One region of the Azospirillum sp. UENF 312511 genome, then DNA from elsewhere that is predicted to be linked to it. Evidence: riboswitches for the same ligand, from Rfam matches in the RefSeq annotation. Region 1 holds a riboswitch; each other region holds the start of a gene.
What was found. A riboswitch is a leader RNA that binds a small molecule or an ion and turns the genes downstream of it on or off. The one in region 1 is predicted to bind cobalamin.
Positions count from the first base shown of each region.

Region 2: linked by a shared signal. The riboswitch ahead of ACWPN7_RS09970 (energy-coupling factor ABC transporter permease) and the one ahead of ACWPN7_RS28620 (ribonucleoside-diphosphate reductase subunit alpha) in region 1 are both predicted to bind cobalamin.
Region 3: linked by a shared signal. The riboswitch ahead of ACWPN7_RS00350 (TonB-dependent receptor plug domain-containing protein) and the one ahead of ACWPN7_RS28620 (ribonucleoside-diphosphate reductase subunit alpha) in region 1 are both predicted to bind cobalamin.
Region 4: linked by a shared signal. The riboswitch ahead of cobW (cobalamin biosynthesis protein CobW) and the one ahead of ACWPN7_RS28620 (ribonucleoside-diphosphate reductase subunit alpha) in region 1 are both predicted to bind cobalamin.

Region 1 covers NZ_JBSNCG010000005.1:41,208-46,571, forward strand. The annotation lists gene metE (5-methyltetrahydropteroyltriglutamate--homocysteine S-methyltransferase) at 1-611, shown strand, start outside; gene ACWPN7_RS28610 (short-chain fatty acyl-CoA regulator family protein) at 812-2,245, shown strand; gene ACWPN7_RS28615 (hypothetical protein) at 2,261-2,773, shown strand; cobalamin riboswitch at 2,887-3,134, shown strand; gene ACWPN7_RS28620 (ribonucleoside-diphosphate reductase subunit alpha) at 3,245-5,164, shown strand; gene ACWPN7_RS28625 (ribonucleotide-diphosphate reductase subunit beta) at 5,218-5,364, shown strand, end outside.
Region 2 covers NZ_JBSNCG010000002.1:340,817-346,180, reverse strand. The annotation lists gene ACWPN7_RS09980 (glutathionylspermidine synthase family protein) at 1-156, opposite strand, end outside; gene ACWPN7_RS09975 (hypothetical protein) at 364-2,292, opposite strand; cobalamin riboswitch at 2,437-2,675, shown strand; gene ACWPN7_RS09970 (energy-coupling factor ABC transporter permease) at 2,851-3,531, shown strand; gene ACWPN7_RS09965 (superoxide dismutase) at 3,615-4,382, opposite strand; gene ACWPN7_RS09960 (hypothetical protein) at 4,510-4,884, opposite strand; gene ACWPN7_RS09955 (helix-turn-helix transcriptional regulator) at 5,001-5,364, opposite strand, start outside.
Region 3 covers NZ_JBSNCG010000001.1:66,818-72,181, reverse strand. The annotation lists gene ACWPN7_RS00360 (FecCD family ABC transporter permease) at 1-297, opposite strand, end outside; gene ACWPN7_RS00355 (ABC transporter substrate-binding protein) at 294-1,154, opposite strand; gene ACWPN7_RS00350 (TonB-dependent receptor plug domain-containing protein) at 1,151-3,079, opposite strand; cobalamin riboswitch at 3,196-3,414, opposite strand; gene ACWPN7_RS00345 (hypothetical protein) at 3,469-3,927, opposite strand; gene ACWPN7_RS00340 (TerC family protein) at 4,587-5,364, shown strand, end outside.
Region 4 covers NZ_JBSNCG010000001.1:639,340-644,703, forward strand. The annotation lists gene cobN (cobaltochelatase subunit CobN) at 1-1,523, opposite strand, end outside; gene cobW (cobalamin biosynthesis protein CobW) at 1,680-2,753, opposite strand; cobalamin riboswitch at 2,793-3,008, opposite strand; gene ACWPN7_RS02860 (ABC transporter ATP-binding protein) at 3,299-4,063, shown strand; gene ACWPN7_RS02865 (ABC transporter ATP-binding protein) at 4,056-4,778, shown strand; gene ACWPN7_RS02870 (ABC transporter substrate-binding protein) at 4,837-5,364, shown strand, end outside.

The DNA of each region.
Region 1 (5,364 bases):
CCGGCCCGGTGACCATCCTCAACTGGTCCTTCGTGCGCGACGACCAGCCGCGTTCGGAATCCTGCCGCCAGCTGGCGCTCGCCATCCGGGAGGAGGTGCTGGACCTGGAGAAGGCCGGCGTCGGCGTGATCCAGATCGACGAGGCCGCCCTTCGTGAAGGTCTGCCGCTGCGCAGGTCCCAGTGGCAGGCGTATCTGGACTGGGCGGTGGAGTCGTTCCGCATCACCGCCAACGGGGTGGCGGACGAGACGCAGATCCACACCCACATGTGCTATTCGGAGTTCAACGACATCATCGCGTCGATCGCGGCGATGGACGCTGACGTCATCACCATCGAGACCTCACGGTCGGACATGGAACTGCTCGACGCCTTCGACGACTTCAAGTACCCGAACGAGATCGGTCCCGGCGTCTACGACATCCACTCGCCGAACATCCCGACCGAAGGGCACATCGTCGATCTGATGAAGAAGGCGGCCGAGCGCATTCCCGCCGAGCGGCTGTGGGTCAATCCGGACTGCGGTCTCAAGACCCGCCAGTGGGCCGAGGTGCTGCCGGCCCTGACCAACATGGTCAGTGCGGCCAGGACCCTGCGCGCCACCATCGCCTGACGTGGTCCGCACGGGGGCAAGGGGCCGGACGCCGCTTGCCCCCGTGTCTTTGCACCCTGAAGCTGCTGATGGCGGAACTTGCCTGGTAGCCGCGTCCTTTGCAATATACGCAGACCGCTTGTTTGGATGACCGCTGACATTGCCAAGATTAGCAAGGTGTTTTCAGTGAGTCGGCGAATTTTGCAAATGGGATTCCTGGTATGGCCAAGGCGTTCATGGGGGTGCGGCTGCAGCGGCTGCGCGAGGAGCGGGGGCTGACCCAGACAGCCCTGGCCCGCATCCTGGAGATTTCGCCGAGCTATCTGAACCAGCTCGAACGCAACCAGCGGCCTCTGACGGTGCCGCTGCTGCTGCGGATCAACGCCGCCTTCGGCATCGACGTCCAGATCTTCTCGGAGGACGAGGAAGCCCGGCTGGTCGCCGATCTGCGCGAGGCGCTGTCGGAGGCCGGAACCGGCGAGACCATCGCCATGGCCGAGATCAAGGCGCTCGCCACCAACATGCCGGCGGTCGGCCGGGCGCTGGTGGCGCTGCACCGGCGCGGGCGCGGGCTCGCGGAACGGCTGGATGCGCTCGCCTCGGGGATCGTCCCAGCCGGGCCGGACAGCGGGCTGCCGCCGCCGATGCCCTACGAAGAGGTGCGCGACTTCTTCTACCGCCATCACAACCACATCACCGCGCTGGACGACGCGGCGGAACGGCTGTTCGGCGAGGCCGGTTTGGAGATCGGGGCGGTGGACCGCGGGCTGGAACGGCTGCTGGCGGACCGCCACGGCATCCGCACGCTGGTGACCGACGACACGGCCATGCCGGAGGGCGCGCTGCGCCAGTATGACGGCGATGCCCGGACGTTGCGGATCGCCCGGTCGCTGGAGCCTGGCCGCCGCGCCTTCCAGATGGCGACCCAGCTCGCCTTCCACCAGGAACCGGCCCTCCTGCTCCGGCTGGTCGAGGAGGGACGCTTCTCCGGCCCGCAGGCCCGCTCGCTCGCCCGCATCGGGCTTGCCAACTATTACGCCGGCGCCGTGGTCATGCCCTACCGCGCCTTTCAGGAGACGGCGGAGGCCGTGGCCTACGACATTGAGTTGCTGGGACAGCGCTTCGGCACCGGCTTCGAGACCGTCTGCCACCGGCTGAGCACCCTCCAGCGGCCGGGGATGCCGGGCGTTCCCTTCTTCTTCGTCCGGGTCGATCGCGCCGGCAACATGTCGAAGCGCCAGTCCGCCACCAGCTTCCACTTTTCCCGTGTCGGCGGAACCTGCCCGCTGTGGAACGTCTACGAGGCCTTCTCGACGCCCGGTCGTCTGCTGACCCAGTTGGCGCGGATGCCGGACGGGCGGGCCTATCTGTGGATCGCCCGCACGGTGGTCCATGGCCGCAGCGGTTACGGCGCGCCGTCGAAGAGCTTCGCGATCGGACTCGGTTGCGACATCCAGCACGCCGGCCGGCTGATCTATTCCCGTGGGCTGGCGCTGGGCGATCCCGACGCCGCCACGCCGATCGGGGCCGGTTGCAAGGTCTGTGAGCGTCCATCCTGCCCGCAACGCGCCTTTCCGCCGATCGGACGCACCGTGACGGTTGACGAAAGCCTCAGCCGGTTCGAACCTTATCCGGTGGCCCAGCCTCCGGTTTGATCGAGGACCCGCAGCATGGTTGCCGATGGCGCCGGCGTTTGGGAAAGTCGTTTTCTGGACATCCATCTTTGCGGGCGGACGGTGGCGGTGTCTCATCAGCGTTGCCTGGAGGAATGCTTCGGCCTGAGGGCGCGTGAACGGGAGTTGCGCCGGCGCATCCGTTCGGCGCTGAAGCGGCTTGGACCGCTCGAAGGACCGGCGCACGCCCACGTCCTGACGCTTGCGCCAAAGCCCGAGGCCGTGGCGACCGTTCCGGCAGCCCTGGCCGGCCTTGACGGTGCGATCGAGCGGATCGCGAAACGCCCTTTCTCTCCCCGTCAGATCGAGGAGGCGTTGGGCATCACCGCCCGGGAACGGTTGCGTTGGACAAAGGACGGGCGGCTGCCGCAATCGGGGTCGGCAACCATCATGAGGGGGCAGCGGATTACCCTCAGCACTTACGCGGTGGACACGGTCGCCAAGCTGGCGGGTGACGCCTCCATCATCGACGATTGGCGGCGAACCGACCGGGTCGGCTGCCTCGGCTGAGGCTGCGCCGGAGCGGGCGGTGACCCATGGCGGTGGCTTGCCCAACCTCCGCGCCGGCCCTGAGGAGGTAGCCCCCGCCATCCGTATGGCTTGACAGACTGCGGGCTTCCCGCTACTTCATCTTGCGTTACGGTTCTCTGGATATCCAATATCTAGGGCTAAGAGGGAAGCCGGTGCGTCGCCACCCCGAACGGGGGATCGCGGCAAAGCCGGCGCTGCCCCCGCAACTGTGAGCGGAGAGCGGCTTCGTCGTTTCAGCGTCACTGGTGCCCATCCCGGTTCGGGACGACGGCACCGGGAAGGCCGGACGGAGCCGCCGTGACCCGTGAGCCAGGAGACCTGCCGTAACCGAATGAACGTCCACGGGCGGGGTGTCCCGGTGGTGCGCTTGCCCCCGCGCGGCGTTCCCGTCCGCGTTTGCGCAAGTCGTGCTCCCGTGCCTTCCCGCCGCACAAGAACAAGGGATCACGGATGCCGGCGCTCGCTCAAGACCTTGCCCAGGACTTCGCCAACGGCTTCGACCGTCACGGAAACCTGCTGACGCTGCCCCGGCGGACGCCCGAGCGGTCCGGCGGCCGTGCCCCGGCGGAGCGCTGGACGCCGCCCGATTCCTCCGTCATCCGCATCGACCGCAGCCGGGACGCCCTGCTGACCGCCTTTGGCAAGGCGACGCTGGACGACCGTTACCTGTTGCCGGGGGAAAGCTATCAGGACCTGTTCGCCCGCGTCGCCGCGGCCTATGCCGACGACGCGGCGCACGCCCAGCGCCTGTACGACGCGATTTCCCGCCTGTGGTTCATGCCGGCCACGCCGGTTCTCAGCAACGGCGGCACCACGCGCGGCCTGCCGATCTCCTGCTTCCTCAACGCGGTGTCCGATTCGCTCGACGGGATCGTCGACATCTGGAACGAGAACGTCCGGCTGGCCTCCAACGGTGGTGGCATCGGCACCTATTGGGGCGGGGTGCGCTCCATCGGCGAGCCGGTGAAGGGCTGCGGCAGCACGTCTGGCATCATTCCCTTCATCCGCGTGATGGACAGCCTGACGCTGGCGATCAGCCAGGGCTCGTTGCGGCGCGGCTCTGCCGCCGTCTACCTCGACATCCACCACCCGGAGATCGAGGAATTCCTGGAGATCCGCAAGTCGTCGGGCGACTTCAACCGCAAGAGCCTGAACCTGCACCACGCCGTCATCGTCACCGACGCTTTCATGCAGGCGGTGCGCGACGACAGGCCCTTCGCGCTGATCAGCCCCAAGACCGGCGCCGTCCTGAAGCACGTCAACGCCCGTCAGGTCTGGCAGAAGATCCTGGAAGCCCGCATGCAGACCGGCGAGCCGTACCTGCTGTTCGGCGACACGGTGAACCGCGCCCTGCCCAAGCACCAGCGCGACCTCGGCCTGCGCGTCTCCACCTCCAACCTGTGCAGCGAGATCACCCTGCCGACCGGCAAGGACCATCTGGGCAAGGAGCGCACGGCGGTGTGCTGCCTCGCCTCGATGAACCTGGAGACCTGGGATGAGTGGAACGGCGAGGCGGGGCTGGTCGAGGACGTGCTGCGCTTCCTCGACAACGTGCTAACCCGCTTCATCGAGGAGGCGCCCGAGGGGATGGAGAACGCCGTCTATTCGGCGATGCGCGAACGCTCGGTCGGGCTGGGGGTGATGGGTTTCCACTCCTTCCTCCAGGCGCGCGGCATTCCCTTCGAGAGCGCCATGGCCAAGGTGTGGAACCTGCGCTTCTTCCGCAAGATCCGCCGCGACGCCGACGCCGCCTCGGTCCTGCTGGCCGAGGAGCGCGGCGCCTGCCCGGACGCCGCCGAGCGCGGGATCAAGGCGCGCTTCAGCCACAAGCTGGCGATCGCGCCGACCGCCTCCATCAGCATCATCTGCGGCGGCACCAGCGCCTGCATCGAGCCGATCCCGGCCAACGTCTACACCCACAAGACGCTGTCCGGCTCGATCAGCGTGCGCAACCCGCATCTGGAAAGGCTGCTGGCCGCCAAGGGCGCCGACCGGCCGGAGGTCTGGCAGTCGATCATCGAGCATGAGGGCTCGGTCCAGCATCTTGACCTGCTGAGCGACGATGAGAAGTCGGTCTTCCGCACCGCCTTCGAGATCGACCAGCGCTGGATCATCGAGTTCGCCGCCGACCGCACCCCCTTCATCTGCCAGAGCCAGTCGATCAACCTCTACCTCGCGGGCGACATCGACAAGTGGGACCTGCACATGCTGCACTGGACCGCCTGGGAGAAGGGCCTGAAGAGCCTCTACTATTGCCGCTCCAAGTCGGTGCAGCGCGCCGCCTTCGCCGGCAAGGACCGGGTGACGGGCATGACGGAGATGCAGGCAACGTCGCGCACCGATTACGAGGAATGCCTCGCCTGCCAGTGATCGCCGGCCTTCCCGACCGCCGCCCGTCCCCCCGCCATCACGGACCCGTTCGCATGAGCTCGCTTCTCCACATCAACCCGGTCAGCCTGATCGGCACCGGCCGCGTCGGCCTGTTGCAGGGCTCGGTCGCCTACAACGTCTCGCGCTACCCCTGGGCCTACGCCTACTGGAAGAAGCAGCAGCAGGTCCACTGGATGGGC
Region 2 (5,364 bases), on a different contig from region 1:
GGTGTGCAACTCGTCGGCGACGCTTTCGATCAGGTCGATCTGATGGGCGGAGAACTCGTACCGCACATCCTCGCGCCAGAAGGCGCCGGCGCTCATGGCACGGACGCCGTAGGGGTATTTGCGGAGCCCCGGACGCCAATCCGCACGGGGTTTCATGACTGCTCTGCGCATCGTGTGCTTACCGGGCCGCCGGATTCAATCCATGGTTTTGCCCCGCTGCGGCGCGCCGCTTGCGGCCGTCCGGGATTCGGTGGGGGCGGATCATTGCGGCGCAAACGCGCCAACACAAGCGCCTTGCGCGCCTGCCCCTCCGTTTTTCCACGCTTCCCCTCGCGGATCCCACAGGGCGGGTGGGGACGCCCGTCACCAAGCGCGGTCGGCAAGCCAGGCCGCGATGGCGCTCTCCATCGCCTCGGCGGTCGGATCGCCGTGCTCCGGCCCGGTTCCGACCATGGGAAGCCGGGCCGCCACGGCGATGTCCTCCGCCGGCGCGCCGGTTCCGACGAACAGGTCGCAGCGCCGCAGCAGGGCGCACAGCCCGTCGAAACCCAGCCGCCCCGCCGCGTTCAGGCAGGCGCTTCCGGTTTCCCCGGCGATGCGCGCCGCGGCCCCCCGGGCGGCCTCATCGCCGACCAGGATCAGGGCGGTGTCGCCCCGCGCGGCAAGCCGGCGGCACAGCTCCGACAGGCTGCCGGTGCCGACGGACGCGGAGAGGCCGACCGCGCAACGCCAGCGCGCCGGAACGCCCTCGGCCAGAAGCGCGGCGGCGGCGCGCTCGCCGGCGGGGGAGGTCCAGACCTCCGTGGCGGGGTCCGGCTCCCCGGTGGTCAGCGCCCCCAGCAGGCCGGCGGGAGTCGCCGCGACGTGGGTCAGGAAGGCGTCGGCGTAATAGCCGCGCACCGGCCGACCGACCCTGCAACCAAGGCGGAGCGGCGCCCCCGTGTCCTGCATCAGACGGTTGGCGAAGCTGGCATCCTCGCCCCGGTGGGGATTGATCGTGAGGTCGAAGGCGCCGCTGAACTGCTGGCCGATCTCCTGGCGCACCGCGGTCACCAGCGCGTCGTCGGGCGCCCGCCCCTTCAGCGGTGGGAGGGTGACGCGCTGGTTGACGTAGGGGCAGAGGGCAAACGCCGCCTCCGCATCCGGCGTCGCGAAAACGGTGATCCGGGCCAGCGGCAAGGCCCGCCGCAGCTCCCGCAGGACGCCGGACGCCCCCAGCACGCCCCCCACCCCGTCCGGCAGGAACACGCCGACGCTGCGGATCAGGTCGGTCGGGAAGGGCGGCGGTTCACCGGGGACGAGCGTGCGGCGGCGAACGGCGGGACCGGAGTTCCGCAGCAGCGCCACCGCCGGGGCCGTGGAGGCGCCCCGCGCCGGCGGCACGAAGCCCCAGGTTCCCTCGGCATCCGGGCGCGCCAGCGGCTCCACCATGGCATGCTCAGCCCGCGAGACGGTCGCCGCGTCGGTCACCCAGGGGAAGAAATCGCGCAGCGGGAGGGTGCCGTTGCCGACCGCTCGGCCCGCCGCCTGCAGGGCATCCCACCGACCGACCGCGCCGTCGTAGCCGTAATAGATTTCCTTGAACGCGACCTGCTCCCGCGTCGCGTAGGCGAAATGCTGGAAAACCAGCCCGCCCGCCGCCGTCTCCTCGTGCAGGAAGGGGTTGGCCGCGCCGAGTTCGAGGTCCGACCCGTCGGGCTGCGGGCGCATCAGCCGGGGCGGAACGTGCGAGTGCCAGAAATCCCCCGGCCGGTACCGCCAGGTGCGCAGCCATTCGTAGGCGCGGTAATTGCCGTACTGGTCCAGCCGGTCGAGGACCAGGGACGGGCCGACGAAGAAGTGGCAGAGGTAGAGAGCCGCCGTGCGCGACGGCGAATCGAGGAACATCCGGCGCGCACGGGTGATCTGCTCCGCCGTCCACAGTTCGTCCGCGTCGACCTGCCAGAGCAGGCAGTCCTCCGTCATGGCGGCCAGCGGCGCGGTCACCATTTCCACCTTGCCTTGCCAGAACATGCCGGGCGGCTTGCGGTAGACCGACACGCGCCCGGGCTCCTCCGCGGCGATGCGGTCGAGATACTGCGACGTCCCGTCGCTGCTGCGGCCGTCGCGGTGAAGATCCTGCGGAACGCGCCCACCCCGCTGCGCGCACCAGGAGGAGTCGCGGACCTGCTCCGCCACCCCTTCCACGACGTGCCAATGCCAGGGGAAGGGCAGTTGGCGGAACACCTCCAAGTGGTAACGGATGAAGGGATCGCCGTTCAGCACGATGGTCAGGAAATGAACCGGTAGCATGCCCGCAACCCCGTCCTTCGCCCGTTGATCCGGCCTCGCGCAGTCCGCCGGACCTTGTCGGTTCCGTGGGAGCGGTGTCAAGGAAGCCGTGCGACTCCCCCGATGGGTCGCCATCCCCCTCTTGACGGCGGGGGACCCCGCCCCTACCCTGGCGCCGGTTATGGTTCCCCGCGCCCTCCGGTCGCGGGGCTAAGAGGGAAGCCGGTGCGCCGCCCCGCAGGGGGAGACACGGCAAATCCGGCGCTGCCCCCGCAACTGTGAGCGGTGAGCGGCCTCGTCCTTTCCGTGTCACTGGCGCCGCCTGCGGGAACGGGCGCCGGGAAGGCCGGACGATGCCGCCTTGACCCGCAAGCCAGGAGACCTGCCGTAACCGAACGTACGTCCTCGGGCGGGGTGCCCCGGTGGTCGCTTGCCGATGTCCGGCCCGACGGCCGCCCGTCTTCCGCAAGCCGTCCCTCCGGTGCGCCCATCCAAGGGGACCAAGGGGGTTGCGATGCCGGTGCCTGCCAGCAACGACGCCCCTCCCAACGCATGGCAGACTCGGAAAGGGCATAGAGCATGCACATCGAACCCGGCGTCGTGGACGGCGCCAAGATCGCTCTCAGCTACGCGACGGCCGCCGGCGGCTTCGCGATGGCCGGCAAGCTGGCGCGCGACGACGTCCGCAACAACGGCGGGGTCGCGCCGCTGGTGCTGCGCAGCCTGATCGCCACCGCGCTGGTCTTCAGCTTCTTCGAGGTGTTCCCGCACCACCCCGTGGGCGTGTCGGAGGTTCACCTGATCCTCGGTTCGACGCTGCTCCTGCTGTTCGGCGCCGGTGCGGCCTCCATCGGCCTCGCCGCCGGCCTGCTGATCCAGGGCCTGTTCTTCGCGCCGTTCGACCTGCCGCAGTACGGCATGAACGTCACCACGCTGCTGGTCCCGCTGTGGGGCATCAGCCTGCTGGCGAAGCGGATCGTTCCCGACGCCACCCCCTATGTCGACCTGAAGTACTCGCAGGCGCTGGCCCTTTCCACCGCCTACCAGGGCGGCATCGTCGCCTGGGTGGCCTTCTGGGCCTTCTACGGCCACGGCTTCACCGCCGAGACCATGACGGAAGTCGCCTCCTTCGGCGCCGCCTACATGACCGTCATCATCGTCGAGCCGCTGGCCGACCTCGCCGTGCTGGCCGTCGCCAAGGCGCTGCGCCGCCAGAGCCAGGGCCCGCTGTTCAACATCCGCCTGCACCAGGGCGCCTGACCGGCGCCTCGGACCGGATGGTTCGCAGGAAGGGCGGCGGGGACATCCCCGCCGCCCTTTTCCGTTTCAGGTCAGCGGACCGGTCAGATCACCAGCTCGCCCTTGCGGATCGCCGCGTAGCGGCGGTTCACCGCGCCCCAGTCGACGACGTTCCACCAAGCCGCCAGATAGTCGGCGCGGCGGTTCTGGTACTTCAGGTAATAGGCGTGCTCCCATACATCGTTGCCCATCAGCACGGGCACGCCCTCCATGGCCGGCGAATCCTGGTTCGGGCGGGCGGCGATGGCAAGCTTGCCCGACGACGGGTCGGCGGTGACGAAGACCCAGCCGCTGCCGAACTGCCCGGCGCCCGCCGTGTTGAACCGCGCCTTGAAATCGTCGAAGCCGCCGAAGTCGCGCGTGATGGCAGCCCCCACCTCACCGTCCGGGGCGCCGCCGGCGTTCGGTCCCATGATGCTCCAGAACATGCTGTGGTTCGCGTGACCGCCGCCGTTGTTGCGCACCGCGGTGCGGATGCTTTCCGGCAGTTCCGGCACACGCTTCAGCAGGTCGGCCAGCGGCATCGCCTGAAGGTCGCCGTGGTTGGCGAGCGCCTTGTTGAGGTTGTCGACGTAAGCCTGATGGTGCTTGTCGTGATGCACGCTCATGGTCGTCGCGTCGATGTGCGGCTCCAGCGCGGCGGGCGCGTAGGGCAGCGGCGGCAGCGTGAATCCCTTGCCGCCCGGAGTTTGGCCAGCCGGAGTTTGGCCCCCTGTTGTTTGGGCCAGGACGAAGCGCGGCGCCACGGCCAGCACCAGCGCGGCGGCTCCGGCGGAGAGCAGCAATTGGCGGCGATCCAGGCGAACGGACATGAGACCTCCCATTGTGTGTTTCGTGCCGAACAGCGGGGAAGCGACAGCCTCAGTGCGCCTCGCGCCTCACTCAACAGGGCAATGGGCGTACTCACTCGGTACCGGCGTACGGAGCGCCGCCCGTTTCCTACAAGCGGGCCTTTCCAGCCGGCCCGGCGGACGCCGAGCGGGCCATTCCCATCGCCACGCTCCGCCAGCGCCCCAGATGGAATCGGGAGGGTGCGGCCGCCGGCTTCCGGATCGGAGTCACCGGAGCCGTCCCCGCCGCCTCATGGATGTTGCGGGCGCGGCGCTCCCGCAGAAGCAGGCGCATCACCTCCTCCTCCGTGACGGGGCGCCCGGCCCTGGCCGAGGCGAGGCTGGCGGTGTCCTGGAGCGCGGCGACCTGCGCCAGCGTGCCGGTCAGCCCCTTGGCCGCGGCGGTGTCCAGCGCTTCGCGATGAATGGCGAGGATGAACGGCTTCAGCCCGCGGTCGGGCGTTCCGTGCGGCGGTGTCGGCATGGCGGACGGGCTCCGGGGATTCGTTCGATTGGGTAAGCCATCATCCAACCGATAACGCCGCCGCGGCAAAGGCCCCTATGGATTAGCCCTGCCGGTTGCCGAACCGGCGGCGCGCGTCACAGCGTGATCAGGCCGTAGGCCAGCGCGGTGGAAACCGCCTGGATGGTGGTGGCCGCGTTGAGTTTGCGTCGGGCGGATTCGATCTGCTTCTCCACCGTCTTCACATGCGTGCCGAGCCGGTGGGCGATCTGCTGCGGGCGCAGGCCGACGGCCAACCACAGCAAGCACTCGCGCTCGCGGGGGGCCAGCGGGAGGGCGTCGCGCACACACCCTTCGCGCAGGCGGACGTCGAAGGCGTGGACGATGCCGGAAATCGCCCGGCTGTTCTCCCACCAGATTCGGTCGAACCCGGCCCAGGACAGGTGCGCCGCGCACAGGCCAAGCGCGCTGACTCCCAACCCGTTGTTGAAGCGCATGGGA
Region 3 (5,364 bases), on a different contig from region 1:
GCTCGACACGCCGACCAGCCCCGGCTCGGCCAGTGGGTTGCGCAGCCAGCCCTGCATCGCCGCCCCGGTCAGCCCCAGGCTGAAGCCGACCAGCAGGCCGAGCAGGGCGCGCGGCAGGCGCAACTCGGCCAGCACCAGCGCGCCCAGGGTGGGGCGCCCGGCGAGCCAGTCGGACAAAGCGGCGCCCAGGTCGAACGGCACATAGCCGACCGCCGCCGACACCGCGCAGAGCGCCAGCGCCAGAAGGGTCAGCCCGGCGACCAGCGCGGGGTAGGGGATGCGCGAGTCCCGGCTCATGGCACGGCTTCCCGCGCGGCGGCCAGCCGTTCGGCGGCCTCGGCGATCTGCGGGCCGGGGCAGGTCCATAGGCGGGAGGGCAGCGACACGGTGCGGACCTGACGTTTCAACGCCTTCAGGGCCGGGTGGTGCAGCAGGGCGCCGGCCAGCGACGGCGGCGCGTCGGGCGCGGCGTCGACGATCAGCACGTCCGCGCCGCCCAGAATGATGGCTTCCAGCGGCAGGGCGCCCTGGCTGCCCAGCGGCAGGCGGTCGGCCATGTTCTCCAGCCCGGCGCGGGCCAGGAGCTCGTCGACCAGCGACCCGGACCCGGCGACGAAGCCGTTGGGGCGCAGCACCACCGCGGTCGGGCGCGGTCCCGGCGCCGCGGGGGGCAGGGCGTCGAGGCGGGAGAGCAGGTCGGCGACCAGCACCTCCCCCCGGTCCGGCTCGCCGACGGCGCGGGCGAGGCCGCGGATCTGCTCCGCCACCCCCGCCACGCTCTGCGGGACGTCCAGCTCCAGCAGCGGGGCGTCCAGCCGCGTCAGCAGCCCGACCGCGACCCGCGTGGTGTAGCGCCCGGCGACGATCAGGTCGGGGTTGAGCGGCAGGATCTCCTCCGCCGTCCCGTGATTGACCGGCACCCGCGACGCCAGCGCCGCGACGGTGGAGGTGCGGGGATCGCGCGCCAGCCACGTCACAGCGGCGAGGCGCTCCGGCCCGACGAGCCGCAGCAGCAGCTCGTCGGCGCAGAGATTCAGGGAGACGATGCGCTGTGGTTTGCTGGGCGGTTTTGCCGGCGGCGCCTCCCACGCCGCCGCCGGCCCTCCCGCGGTCAGCAGGAGGGCGGTGGCCAGCCCGAGAAAGGTGGGCCTCACAGCGACAGCCGCAGCCCGAGATACCCGGCCCGTCCCGGCGCGCCGTAGGTCCAGACTTCCTGGTACCGGCGGTCGAACAGGTTCTCCACGCGCCCGAAGACTTCGACCCCCTCGGACAGCGCGTAGGACCCGGCCATGTTGACCAGCGTGTAGGGGGCGAGATTCACGACCTGCCGGTTGTAGAAGGGATCGTAGGCCCAGTCGCTGGACCGCCCGTTGTAGACGACGCCGAGGTTGGCGTTCGCCCGGTCCTCCAGGAAGCGGTAATTGACGTTCAGGCTGGCGAGCTGCTTGGGCCGGCGCACCAGCTCCGCCCCCGTGGAATCCTCGCCGTCGGTCCAGGTGTAGGAGCCGCGGACGGTCAGCCGGTCGATCGGCTCCACCGACAGGCCAAGCTCAAAGCCGCGGATGTGGGACTCGCCCGGCATGTTGACGGAGGTCCGCCCGGTGCCGGTGATGAGGTCGCGGATGCGCTGGTCGAACCACGTGCCGTCCACGGAGGCCCGCGTGCCCCACAGCGCCTGATCGAAGCCGGCGTCCCAGCCGCGCGCCCGTTCCGGCTTCAGGTTCGGGTTGCCGGCGTAGGTGGCGGTGTAGCCGTACAGCTCGAACAGGGTCGGATTCTTGACGCCGGTGCCGTAGGAGGCGCGCAGCTTCGTCCCGCTCTCCTCGACCAGATAGGCCGCCGTGGTGCGCCATGTGGTGGCGTCGCGGAACAGGTCGTTCTCGTCGTGGCGGACGCTGCCGGTCAGGGTCAGACGGTCGAACAGGCCCAGCTTGTACTGACCCACCAGCCCGGTGGAGCCGATGGAGCGGTCGAAGCTGGAGAAGGCGCTGCGACTGATCGCCTTGTCCTCCTCATGCTCCACGGCGGCGGTCAGCACATGGTCGGCGGGGCCGCTCTTCAGCGTCAGGTTGGTCTGGTAGTCGGCCTTGGTCTTGCGCCCGTCGTAGCGGCTGGTCACCGTCTTGGCGTCGTCGCGGTAGTCGCGCTGCTGGCGGCCATGGGTCAGGCCGACGATGTGCTCCCACTTTCCGTCGAGAAGGGCGATCTTGCCCTGGAGGCGCCCGAAATACTGCTCCCCGGCGGTGCTGGTCCCGTCGTCGACGGCGCCGCGCCCGCCGACGAAGCCGTCGGTGTCGGTGCGGAAGCGGGTGTAGCGGCCGGTCACCGCGATCTCGCTGTGCTCGGTCGGGCGGACGGCGGCGTTTCCGGTCAGCGTGCCGTTGCGGTAGCCGTCCTTCTCCGGGTTGCCGAGCCGCTTGTCGGCGACCGACACACCGTCGCTGGTGACGCCCTGGCCGCTGAGGAACAGGTCGTAACGGTCGGTCCCGGTGCCGAAGGAGGCCCGCCCGGCGGCGGTGCCGAAGGACCCGCCCTCGACGGCGGCGCCGAACCGGGGGGCGCCGGCGCCGCGGCGGGTCACGATGTTGACGACGCCGCCGACCGCGTCGGAGCCGTAAAGCGCGCTCTGCGGGCCGCGCAGCACCTCGACGCGTTCCACGTCGCCGGCCAGCAGGTTGGCGAAGTCGTATTCGGAACCGGCGGCGGGATCGTTCACCTCGATCCCGTCGATCAGGACGAGCGTCTGGTTGCCCTCCGACCCGCGGATGCGGAGCTGGGTCAGGGTGCCCATAGGGCCGGTGCGGTTGACGGCGACGCCGGGCACCGCGCGCAGCGCGTCGGACAGCACCTGGGTCTGGCGCTGCTCCAGTTCCTCGCGGGTGATGACGGTCAGGGCGCTGCCGGTTTCCTCGGCGGCGGTGGGGACGCGGTTGGCGGTCACCGAGACCGGCGGAAGCGTCGTGATGGTGGTGGAATCGGCGAAGGCCGACGTGGGGAGGGCCGACACGGGAAGGGCAAGGCTTCCCAGAAGGGCGGCGAAGGACGCCGTCCGGTGAAGGCGGGGAACGCGGACACTCATTGAGACCTCGGGCGGGACGCCGGTGGCACGTCACCGCGAACGAAGTCCCCCCGGACGCTCCGCGAACGGACTCCCGGTTCGACGACCTTCGGTGCACCCCGCCCGAACGTGTTCGCGTGTGACCACGACTGACGGCAGGTCTCCTGGCTCGCGGGTTATCGTCGGCCCATCGCCTTCCCAGGATCGCGATCCCAGTGGCATTCCGATGGACGACTCGCCGCTTACAGTTGCGGGGGCAGCCCCGGCGTAGGACCCTCGCACGGCAAATCGCCGCTGGGTCCGCACCGTGTTCCCATTTTCAGCCCTTTCGGGCAACCGTCGGGTGCGAAGCTACGCGGGCGGAACGGCTCCGGTCAAGCCGCAATCCGCCCGTCCTCGCCCGACTGGCGTCAGAGTGTGGTTCTCGGCCCGACCGCGGACCCATCCGGCATGGGCGGCACCATCTCCTTGCAATTGCCGACGCAATAGGTCTGTGCCTCGATCCGGCCGCCGCAGGATTTGTAGCAATCGTTGTAATCGGAGGAGCAGGTGAGGTTGCTGTAGCAGCTGGGGTTCCGGTCGAAATCGCTGAACGTCTTGATCTTCTTCTTGTCCGCGTCCTTGGGCAAGGAACGGAGATAGGCCTGATATTCGCCCTGGGCGCGGGTCGTCGCCTCGGCCCGGCAGGTCTGTACGGCCAGCTCCTTTGCGGATTGGCAGATCGTCTGTGCCTGCTTGCACTGGGCGACACAGAGCTTTCCCGCCTCGCTGACGGGTGGAAAATAGCTTGCGACCGTCTCGAAACGCGGGCCGCAACCAGCCAATCCGGCCGCCAGCAGGCAGCCGAGCAAAATGGAACGCCGCATCATTGTGGGTGTCCTGCCGTGAATTACCGTCAATCGCTACGAACAACCCACCGGTGCGGAATCATCCATGGGCGACACGGAATTCGCAAAGCCGGCTCCCGGACCGGAACGCCGGCAACCCATGGGCGATCAACCGGCTGGTGTCGTTGCCTGCGGCCATCGCGCCGATCATGGTCCGGAAAGGACGCGCCCCCCTCTTGTCGCCGCGCGGGGGCCTGACTACATGACGGGTGAGGTCCGGGCCCCTCTGGCAGCGTCGCCCGGCGCTGTGATGTCGGACTTCCCATAGAGCCGTCGCTTTGGCGCGGCCTTGCGGAAGCTGGCCCTATCTTCCCCCTGGGTCCCGCTCCACCACAAGGTCCACCGCCGGACGACGGTCCCCGACGGGCCTTTGGGAGACATCGGCATGGACCGCACCGAACCAACATCCTGACCGACCGCCACGTCTCCACGGCAAACGATGGAGGCGGGCGCTCTGGCGCGCCGCGGCAAAGCCGTCGCGCGCGCTTGTCCGTTGACCGCAGACCTTGCGGTCACGATTCCAGTCCGGGCCCCTCTGGCCGATGCGTCCCGCCGTGGCGCATCGGTGATGTCGGACTGCTCATGTGACGATCGACGTCTCCGCTTGCGGGAGCGGAGTGCATGAAGCAAGGGACAGTTCCATGGATCAGATCGTTTTAATGTGGGCCGGCTTCGCCGTCTTCGTTGGCGTGCTTTTGGCCTTTGATCTTGGTGTATTTTCCAAGAAATCCCATGTGATCTCCGGCCGCGAGGCGCTGATGCGCTGCGCGGCCTATTCCACGCTGGCGATGATTTTCGCCGCCGGCGTCTTTCATTTCCAAGGGTCGCAGAAGGGGCTGGAGTTCCTGACCGGCTACCTGATCGAATACAGCCTGAGCGTCGACAACATCTTCGTCATCGCGCTGATCTTCACGCATTTCGCGGTGCCGCCGCAGTACCAGCACCGGGTGCTGTTCTGGGGCATCCTGGGCGCGTTGGTGATGCGCGGCGTGCTGATCGTGGCGGGCACGGCGCTGATTCAGGAATTCCATTGGATCATTTACATCTTCGGCGCCTTCCTGATCTTCAGCGGCATCAAGATGCTGATGTCGGTGGACGACGAGCCGGACATGGAGAACAACCGGATCGTCAAGTTCGTCCGCTCCCGCTTCCGCATGACCGACGGCTACGAGGGGCAGAAGTTCTTCGTGATGCGCGACGGCGTGCGGATGATGACGCCGCTGTTCCTCGTGCTGATCCTGATCGAGTTCACCGATCTGGTCTTCGCCGTGGACTCCATCCCGGCGGTCTTCTCGGTGACCACCGATCCGTTCATCGTCTGGACCTCCAACGTCTTCGCGATCCTCGGCCTGCGCGCCCTCTACTTCGCGCTGGCCTCGATCATCCACCGCTTCCATTACCTGAAATACGGCCTGTCGC
Region 4 (5,364 bases), on a different contig from region 1:
CAGAGGTGGAAGGCGAAGTAGCCGTGGCTGGGCGGCGTCTCCGGGTCGTGGTGCTGGGTGGTGGTCAGCGGACCGTGGCCGCGGCTCGGCTGCACCGCGATAGTGGCGTTGCCGCAGGTCAGCACGGTGAAGCGGAAGATGGTGCCGTCAGCCAGCGGGTCGGCCTGCTCGTCGCCCCAGCATTCTGTGATGCGGGCGCGGGCCTCGGCGGGGGCGAGGCGGCGGTAGTCGTCCAGGCTCAGCAGGGCGGTGGCGCCGCCGGTCAGCGCCTCCATCAGGGCGGCGGGGCCGGCGGGAAGCCCGTCCAGCGCGTAGCCCTCGGCGCGCAGCCGCTCCAGGATGCCGACGACGCTCGCCGGGGTGTCGAGGCCGACCGCATGGCCGATGCCGCCGCCCGGCCCCGGATAGTCGGACAGCACCAGCGCCAGCTTGCGCTCGGCCCGCGGCGTGGCGCCCAGCCGCACCCAGGCGGCGGCCAGATCGGCGGCGAAGGCCACCCGGTCGGGCACCGGGCGGATCAGCGTCGGAGCGAACTCCAGGTCGGGGTCCAGCGCCCCTTCGGCCTTGAAGGCGATGGCACGGGTCAGGATGCGCCCGTCCATCTCCGGCAGCACAACGTTCATGGCGAGGTCGGATGGCCCCATGCCGCGGGCGGAGCCGCGCCAGCCCTCCTCGGGCGTGGTGGACAGCACGGCCTGAAGCACCGGCGTGCCGTTGGCTTCCAGTGGCGACCCGTCCTCGCGCGCCGCCGAGAAGCCGGTCAGGTTCATCACGACGGCGGCGTTGCGGGCGGTCAGGGTGGCGCGCATCCAGGCGGCGCAGTCCGGTTCCTTCAGGCTCGCCACGAACAGCGGCAGCGGGGCGAGGCCGCGCGCGGCCAGCGCGTCGCACAGCGCGTGCACCGGCTCCAGGTCGCTGGCCAGCAGGTGGGAGCGGTAGAATACGACCGGCGCGCAGGGGCCGGTGACGTGGCCGGACCAGCCCTCATAGACGCCAAAGCGCGGCACCGGCGCCGGTTCGCGCCAAGGGCGGTCCTGCCCGGCCAGCGTGGCGGCGTAGGCCAGCAGGTTGGCCATGTTGTCCGGCCCGCCTTCGGTGAATCCACGCCACAGCCGTTGCGCCGCCTCGGCCGGAACGGTGCCGTAGCCCTCCAGGGCGGGGTTCGGCTGGGCGCAGCCGGGCAGCACGGCCAGCGCCACCCCGGACTCCCGGCAGGCGGCGGCGACATGGTCCAGCCCGTAGCGCCAGTAGCCCGCCCCGCCGAGCAGCCGCAGAACGACCAGCTTCGCCTTGCGGATCACGGACTCGACGTAAAGGTCCACTGACAGCGGGTGCCCCAGCCGCGCGAGATTCGCCAGCCGCAGGGTGGGCAACTCGTCACGGTGGCGCTTCCAGCAGGCGGCAAGCGCTGTCAGGTCGCTGTCGGAGAAGGACAGGACGACGAGGTCCGCCGGGCTCTGCCCCAGGTCCACGGCCTGGGGGCCGGCGTCGAGGTCTTCCTGGCGGGCGGCGAGTAGGTGCATGGCGAAAGTGCTTTACGAAAATCCCCTCTCCCCTCTGGGGAGAGGGTTAGGGTGAGGGGGTTGCGCGTGGCGGAACGCCCGGCGTAAGCGCAACCCCCTCACCGGCCCTGCGGGCCACCCTCTCCCCAGAGGGGAGAGGGTTGTGAAGGCTAAAAATCACCCCAGCGCCGCGGTCACGGCGTCACGGTCCAGGCCCGTCTCGCCGATCACCACCAGACGGCTGCGGCGCGGCTCGTCGGGCTTCCAGAAGCGGTCGAAATGGGTCTGGATGCGCGTTCCCACGCCCTGCACCAGAAGGCGCATCGGCTTGCCCGGCACGTCGATGAAACCTTTCAGGCGCAGCACGCCATGGGCGGCGGCGACCCGCTCCAGCGTCTTCGTCAGCGCCGCCGGGTCGGGCTGCGGGCCGAGTTCCACGACGAAGCTGGTGAAGTCGTCGTGGTCGTGGCCCTCCTCCTCGTCATGGTGGCTGGGGCGGTTGGCGAGGTCGTCCTCGGCCCCGGCGCCGACGCCCAGCAGAACCACCGGATCGACCTTGCCGTTGCTGGCGCGCAGGATCTTGGCCTCGCGCCCAGCCCCGCCCTCAGCCATGCCGCCCTCGGCCATGGCGGCGCGGATCAGGTCCTCGACCTTGGCCAGATCGGCGGCATCCACCAGATCGGTCTTGTTCACCACGATCAGATCGGCGCAGAGGAGCTGGTCCTCGAACACCTCCTCCACCGGGGTCTCGTGGTCGAGCTGCCCGGCCTCGGCGGCCTGGGCGGCCAAAGCCGCCGGATCGGGGGCGAAGCGGCCCTCCGCGGCGGCGGCGGCGTCGACCACCGCGACCACCCCGTCCACCGTCACCCGGGTCTTGATCGCCGGCCAGTGGAAGGCCTGGACGAGCGGCTTCGGCAGGGCGAGGCCGCTGGTCTCGATGATGATGTGTTCCGGCGGCTGCGGGCGGGACAGCAGCTTCTCGATGGCCGGGACGAAATCGTCGGCGACGGTGCAGCACAGGCAGCCGTTCGCCAGCTCGATCACGTCGTCCTCGGTGCAGGTCGGATCGCCGCAGGCGCGCAGGATCTCGCCGTCGATGCCGACATCGCCGAACTCGTTGATGATCAGCGCCAGACGACGCCCGCCGGCCTGCTCCAGCAGGCTGCGGATCAGCGTCGTCTTCCCGGCGCCGAGAAAGCCAGTGATGACGGTGGCCGGGGTCTTTCCGGCGGTCAGCGGGCCGGTGGTCATGATCTGGCTTCCTTGTCTCCGCCACACCCGGCGGATTAGATGAGTGTCGGTCCGGCGGCAGGTTTCCTGGCTTGCGGGTCGTCGTCGCGCCTCCCGCCTTCCCGGCCTGTCGGCCCGTGGCATGTCCGGAGGCCGACTCGCCGCACACAGTTGCGGGGGCAGCCGCGGCCTTGGACCCCATCCGGGTCCGCACCGCATTCCCTATTATCCCCGCGCCTTCACGGCGGCCGGGGCACCGTCGGAGGCGCAGAATTGCAGGCGGACCCCCGATTTGCAAGCGGCCATTTGGCGCCCGGAAACCGTGCCGCCGAACCCGGAGCGCTCCGCCCTTGCCGCCGTTGGTGTGTCGGAAGATCGGTACAGTCTGTCTGGAAAGCTGACACTCCGGACGGTATGGGGCACCCACAGTCTCATAGGGGGAAATAAACGATTTCAAGGGCTTGTTCGAATCTTCCGCAGTTGGCATGTTCTGTGCTTATATCAGCCTAACCAAAAACGCGGACCGGCAGACGACGCGGACGAACAGGGAGGGAAAAACGGCACCCATGGCCGACGACATCATTCTGGAAGCGCGTGGACTCTCGAAGGAGTTCAAGGGCTTCATCGCGGTGAAGGAGGTGAATCTCCAGGTCCGCCGCGGCACCATCCACGCGCTGATCGGCCCGAACGGCGCCGGCAAGAGCACGGTCTTCAATCTGCTGACCAAGTTCCTGACGCCGACGCGCGGCCAGATCCTCTACAAGGGACGCGACATCACCGCCATGAAGCCCGCCGACGTGGCGCTGCTCGGCATGGTGCGGTCGTTCCAGATTTCCGCGGTCTTCCCGCACCTCAGCGTGCTGGAGAATGTCCGCGTCGCGCTGCAGCGCCCGCGCGGCACCAGCTTCCATTTCTGGAAGCCGGAGGCCAGCCTGCACGACCTGCACGACCGCGCCGAGGAACTGATCGAGGCGGTAAACCTGACCCCCTGGGCCGGCCACACCGCCGCCGAGCTGCCCTACGGCCGCAAGCGCGCGCTGGAGATCGCCACCACGCTGGCGCTCGACCCGGAGGTGATGCTGCTCGACGAGCCGCTGGCCGGCATGGGCCACGAGGACATCGAAGGCACCGCCGCCCTGATCAAGCGCGTCTCCGCCGACCGCACCATCCTGATGGTGGAGCACAACCTGTCGGTCGTCGCCCACCTGTCGGACACCATCACCGTGCTTCGCCGCGGCGAAATCCTGGCGGAGGGCGCATACGACGTCGTATCGCGCAACCCGCAGGTCATGGAAGCCTACATGGGGACGGGTGAGGTGGGCCATGCCTGACGGCGCGACCGTGAAGACCGCGATGCTGGAGATCCGCGACCTCCAGGCCTTCTACGGCGAGAGCCACGTGCTGCACGGCGTCAACATCGACGTGCGCCAGGGCGAAGTGGTGACCCTGCTCGGCCGCAACGGCGCCGGCAAGACGACGACCATGCGCTCGATCATGGGCATCGTCGGCAAGCGCAACGGCTCGATCCGCTTCCAGGGCAAGGAGCTGATCGGCATGGCGCAGCACAAGATTCCCCGCCTCGGCATCGGCTACGTGCCGGAGGAGCGCGGCATCTTCGCCTCGCTCAGCGTGGACGAGAACCTGATGCTGCCGCCGGTGGTGAAGTCGGGCGGCATGACCGTGCCGCAGATCTACGAGCTGTTCCCGAACCTGCAGGGCCGCGGCACCACCCAGGGCACGCGCCTGTCGGGCGGCGAGCAGCAGATGCTGGCCATCGCGCGCATCCTGCGCACCGGCGCCGACCTGATCCTGCTCGACGAGCCGACCGAGGGGCTTGCCCCCGTCATCATCGAGCAGATCGGGGTGGCGGTGCGCAAGCTGAAGCAGCGCGGCTTCACCATCGTGCTGGTGGAGCAGAATTTCCGCTTCGCCGCGACCATCGCCGACCGCCATTACGTGATGGAGGAAGGCCATGTCGTCGACATGATCCCCAACGACCAGCTCGCCCAGAACATGGACAAGCTGCACACCTATCTGGGTGTCTGACCAAGTCACCCCCTCTGCCGAAAACACGCAAAACAAAGCCAATCGAAGGGAGTTCGAAATGCTCAAGACGTTGCTGTGCGGGACCGCATTGCTGGCGCTGACCGCCGGGGCCGCGCACGCCCAGGTCTCCAACAACGTGATCAAGATCGGCGTGATGAACGACCGGTCCGGCATCTACGCTGACCTCGCCGGCGAGGGTTCGGCCATCGCCGCCCGTCTGGCGGCCGAGGAGTTCGGCGGCAAGATCGCCGGCGCGCCGATCGAGATCGTCGTCGCCGATCACCAGAACAAGGCCGACATCGCCGCCAACACGGCGCGCGAGTGGATCGACGCCGGCAACGTGGACGTCATCGCCGACGTGCCGAACTCCGCCGCCGCGTTGGCCGTCCAGGGCATCACCAAGGACAAGAAGCGCATCTTCCTGATGTCCGGTCCGGGCTCGACCGACCTCAGCGGCAAGTCCTGCAGCCCCTACGGCTTCCAGTGGACCTACGACAACTACGCCATGGCCGCCGGCACCGCCCGCGCGCTGGTCGAGCAGGGCAAGAAGAACTGGTACTTCATCACCGCGGACTACGCCTTCGGC